Regions from separate parts of the Arthrobacter sp. MOO21 genome, predicted to be linked through region 2. Evidence: riboswitches for the same ligand, from Rfam matches in the RefSeq annotation. Region 2 holds a riboswitch; the other holds the start of a gene.
What was found. Region 2 has a riboswitch for cyclic di-AMP ahead of AC2JAJ_RS17185 (LysM peptidoglycan-binding domain-containing protein). Riboswitches for the same ligand answer to the same signal wherever they lie in the genome.
Positions count from the first base shown of each region.

Region 1: linked by a shared signal. The riboswitch ahead of AC2JAJ_RS03645 (M23 family metallopeptidase) and the one ahead of AC2JAJ_RS17185 (LysM peptidoglycan-binding domain-containing protein) in region 2 are both predicted to bind cyclic di-AMP.

Region 1 is NZ_CM170671.2:805,730-807,922, forward strand. It holds cyclic di-AMP (ydaO/yuaA leader) riboswitch at 1-169, opposite strand, end outside; gene AC2JAJ_RS03645 (M23 family metallopeptidase) at 298-1,119, opposite strand; cyclic di-AMP (ydaO/yuaA leader) riboswitch at 1,130-1,340, opposite strand; gene AC2JAJ_RS03650 (iron-dependent transcriptional repressor DtxR) at 1,490-2,185, opposite strand.
Region 2 is NZ_CM170671.2:3,689,186-3,691,378, forward strand. It holds gene AC2JAJ_RS17185 (LysM peptidoglycan-binding domain-containing protein) at 23-877, opposite strand; cyclic di-AMP (ydaO/yuaA leader) riboswitch at 881-1,070, opposite strand; gene AC2JAJ_RS17190 (TraR/DksA family transcriptional regulator) at 1,463-1,822, shown strand; gene AC2JAJ_RS17195 (DNA alkylation repair protein) at 1,819-2,193, shown strand, end outside.

The DNA.
Region 1 (2,193 bases), 1.5 Mb from region 2:
CCAATGCCTGCGAGGTGAGCTGTCGGATTCGGATGGGAGTCACCCGGTCACACTGCTTCCTGCGAAGCTCGTGACTTAACCCCAAGGCCTTCGAAAATGAAGGCCAAAATTGGTTCCCCCGCCCCTGCCAGACGATGAAATGCGAACGGACCTTGAGCGGTGGCAGAGTTAGGCAATCCACTCAAGAGCGTCAACTTCGGAAAAGTTGACGCGAGTTAGACGGTACAGCAGTTTTGACTGAATGTCACATTCAGGTCACGACCCGTTACCTGAAACTGAGAGCAGACGGTCATTTTCCTAGAGCCAGCCCATCGGATCGACCACTTCGCCGTTGACCTGCACCTCAAAATGCAAATGGCAACCAGTCGAAGCGCCCGTGGTTCCGCTCAAGGCGACAACCTCGCCGCGGGAGACGGTCTGCCCCACCTTCACGTTGAAGGACGAGAGGTGGTTGTAGGTGGTCTCCAGGCCGTTGCCATGGTCAATGACCACCCGGTTTCCACCCCCGAACTCGTGCCAGCCGGCGAAGGTTACGGTGCCCGTGGCAGCTGCAAGGACGGAGGTCCCGCACTGCGCCACGAAGTCCTGTCCACGGTGGAAATCTCCGGAGCCACCCGTGATGGGGCTCACCCGGTATCCAAACGGCGAGGCGGTGGCCAGGGAGGCCAGGGGGGCGGCAAGTGTGCCCGCCGAGGCGGCGCGGCTGACCGAGCCGGCGGATTGGGCACTGAGCAGCTGCTTGAGCTTCCCGTCGGGATCGGCCTGGGTGACGACGGCGGAGCGGCTGAAGTCGACCTGGGCGCCGATATCGGCGGAAATCTGGGGCTGCGGGCTGACGGCGGAAGCTGCCACAGGCTTGCCCCCCGCGCCGTCGGTGGCCATGACGGGACTGGTGGCAGGCATGGCGACTGTCAGCGCGATACCGCTGGCAGCAAGGGCGATGCCCGCCTTCTGGCCTATTCCACTGGCGGCCGCAAACTCCGTAACCTGCCGGAAGGGTCCACGGCGGCGGCGCGCGTCGCGGTGCGGATCGCGGGGGCGCTCCGCGGCGGCAACCTCGACGACCCGGGGTGTCGAAGCGGGGCCGGACGCACGGCGGCGGCCCCGGGAGGTCTGCATGGTCAAGTGGGGTTCCTCTCTGGGTAAGCCTGCGGAGTTAGCTGTCGGATTCGGGTCAGAGAGTTCAAAGACCCGGTCCGCCGTAAGCAAGCTTCCGCACAGAGGTATCCCCGGAGGATCCTTCACTGGAGAGGCTTGCTGCTGACGGACTTCACCCCAAGGCAGTCCCCCGCTGCCGGTTGTGGTTCCCCCGCCTCTGCCAGTTACGACTCGTGCTCCTGATCCGCTGGCAGAGCTCGGCTCCGGATCAGGTAACGCTTAAGTATCAACGCTCGGTTCAACTATAGGGCCTTAAGTCCCTAAGTAACAATTCCGTTATCTTTGCATGGGCGCAGCCCGGTGGGGTAAGCGCAGCCTTCCCGCAGCACCCCTACTGGAGGGCAACAAAGACGTGTGCTGCCACTTCCGGCGGCAGTTCCAGTGCACCGTCGATCCCCGGCACACGCACAGAGATGTAGTCGCCCACGCGCTCCAGGGCCACAACGGCGCCGGGCCGGATTCCGCCTTCGTCGAGCTGCGCCAGCAGTTCCGGTTCCACCTGGATGGGTTCTGCCAGCCGGCTGATGGTCACTCCGGAGGAGGGGCCGTAGCTCTTCATGGCCTCGAGCAGGCTGATGGCGCCGTCCGCAAAACCGGGAGCCGGCGGTCCGCCCAGTTCAGCAAGTCCGGGGATGGGATTCCCATAGGGCGATTCCGTGGGGTGGTCCAGCATTTCGTAGATGCGGCGCTCCACCCGCTCGCTCATCACGTGCTCCCACCGGCACGCTTCATCGTGGACGTAGGCCCAGTCCAGGCCGATGACGTCGGCCAGCAACCGCTCAGCCAGCCGGTGCTTGCGCATGACCTCGGTGGCGCGCTTGCGCCCCGTCTCGGTGAGTTCCAGGTGCCGGTCGCCGGACACCACCACGAGGCCGTCGCGTTCCATCCGGCCAATGGTCTGGGAGACGGTGGGCCCGGAGTGGCGCAGCCGCTCGGCAATGCGGGCCCGGAGGGCGACGATGTTTTCTTCCTCGAGTTCCAGGATGGTCCGGAGGTACATCTCCGTAGTGTCAATCAGATCCGTCATCCAGTTCA
Region 2 (2,193 bases):
CCTTCTTTAAACCGCGCGGTGGTTAGGCTACGCGGACCGCGGAGTAGCCGCCGAGCCAGCTGATGGAGTGTACCTCGGTGGTGTAGCCGTTGACGCCGCCACTGACCACCTGGCCGTTGCCGGCGTACACGCCAACGTGGCCGGAGGTGATGATGAGGTCACCGGGGGCCGGGCTGCCCACCACACTGCCGTACTGGAAGAACTGGGTGGGGGCCAGATCGCCCACAGACTTGCCCACGGAGCGCAGGGCCTTCTCCACCATGGCGGTGCAGTCCTGCTGGACACCCAGCTGGCCGTAGGCCGAAGCGAGGATCGCGGCTCCCGTACCGGTACCGGTGGAGGCCGGGGTGGCCGACGCGTAGGACATGTTCATCCCGGTGTTCACCGGGGTGGACGCCGCAGCCGCCGTCACGGGGGCCGGGGCGGCAGCGGGTGCCGGAGCAGGTGCCGGGGCTGCCGCAACGTAGCCGGCACCCGGAATCTGGATCTGGTCACCCGGGTAGATGATCGAGGACAGTCCCAGCCCGTTGGCGGACAGGACGTCGTTCAGGCCAACACCGTAGGCTGCCGCGATGGCGCCCAGGGTATCGCCGGAGACCACCGTGTGGACGGTGGCGGCAGCGGCGGCCGGTGCTGCCACCTGCGCGGCGGGCGCGGCGGCGGCTTCGACGTTAGTCTGCCCTGTGGTGTCCGGGGCGGTTACACCTGCGTGGGCCGGCGCACCGACCCCGAAGGCAATACCGGATGCTGCTGCCACTGCGAGCGCCGGGCGGCCCAGCGAGCGGGCCTGGGACTTTGCTGTCGCGGCGAGGCCCTCGAGCACAATTGAGCGGGCCGGAGTCGCGCGGTGACGGGCTGCATTGGAAATTTTTGACACGGTTGATCGCCTCTCCCATGCCTGCGGGGTGAGCTGTCGGGTTCGGGCTGGAGATGCCCGGCCGAAAGCACCCGCGACGGACGGAGGCGCTATTCGACTTAACCCCAAGGCCTCAAGAGGCCATGGAAATGTGGTTCCCCCGTCCCTGCCAGCTGGAAACGATCGAATCCCGGGTCAGCGGCAGGGCTCGGCAAGCTGATGGGAATGTCCCGTCTGGGAGGGACACCATCCGACCATAACCCGCGCTCGGGCCAATTGTCACATTTGGATAACATGCGATGCTGTCCTCTCGAATTCAGCAATCGTCTTGATGCCCCACTTTGGCCTGCTGCTGCTGCGTGCCTGGGATAGTTTGGTAACTCTTCAGCAGCAACCTCCGCCAAGGCCGGGTAAGCACCCACGTGAGTTTCGGCACTATGCCCCTCACCGTGACCAGGATCAAGGCTCCCGGAAGCCGCGCCAGCCCGGCCCCCGTCGGTGCCCGGCGCATCACCGGTAACGGCGGTGCCAACGATGACTCCCCGTGCGGCGTCTGGAACCACTCGTATCCGGGAACTGTTACTGAGGGGGCGCTAGGCTTTCCCTATGCCAGACGTTGAACGGTTCCGGGTGCTGCTCGAGCAGGAGCGGGAACGGAGGTCGGCGTTGCTGCCCGCGCTCCGGGCAGATATCGCGGCGGCGAATTCGGCGCGCCAGGACTCGAACGTCGACGACGAGCACGACCCCGAGGGCGCCACGATTGCCTTTGAGCTCTCCCAGGCGTCGGCCCTCCTGAAGCAGAGTTCCACGGGCCTGGACCAGGTGGTGGCGGCCCTGGACCGGATCGCCGCCGGCACCTACGGTATCTGTGCCGTGTGCGGGGAGCCCATCGCCGAGGGCCGGCTGGAAGCCCGGCCGTGGACCCCTTATTGCATCCGGCATGCCGCGGCGGGGCGGGGACAATGACCGGTGCCACGGATACGGTGGCTGCTGCGGCGGAGTTCATCGACCGGACCCTCCAGAACGAGGGCGCCTGGTACCGGGCGGACGACGTCGGCAGCAGGCTGGGCGGGGCCCTTGCCTCCTACGGCTCGTCCGTGGGGGCGGTCCGCGGTACCGTGCGCGATGCCTTGCGCAAATTCAAGGCCCTTGACCACGACGGCACGGTCATGCTCGCTTCCGCGCTCTGGGGCCAGCCCAGACCCGGTGCCCGGCCCGTTTTTGAGCGGCGCCTGGCCGCCGTCGTGCTGCTGCAGTCAAAGGTCCGCATCCTCAGGCATTCGGACCTGACCCGCCTTGAGGGGTTCCTCCGTACCGCGCTGGCGCAGGAACTGGCG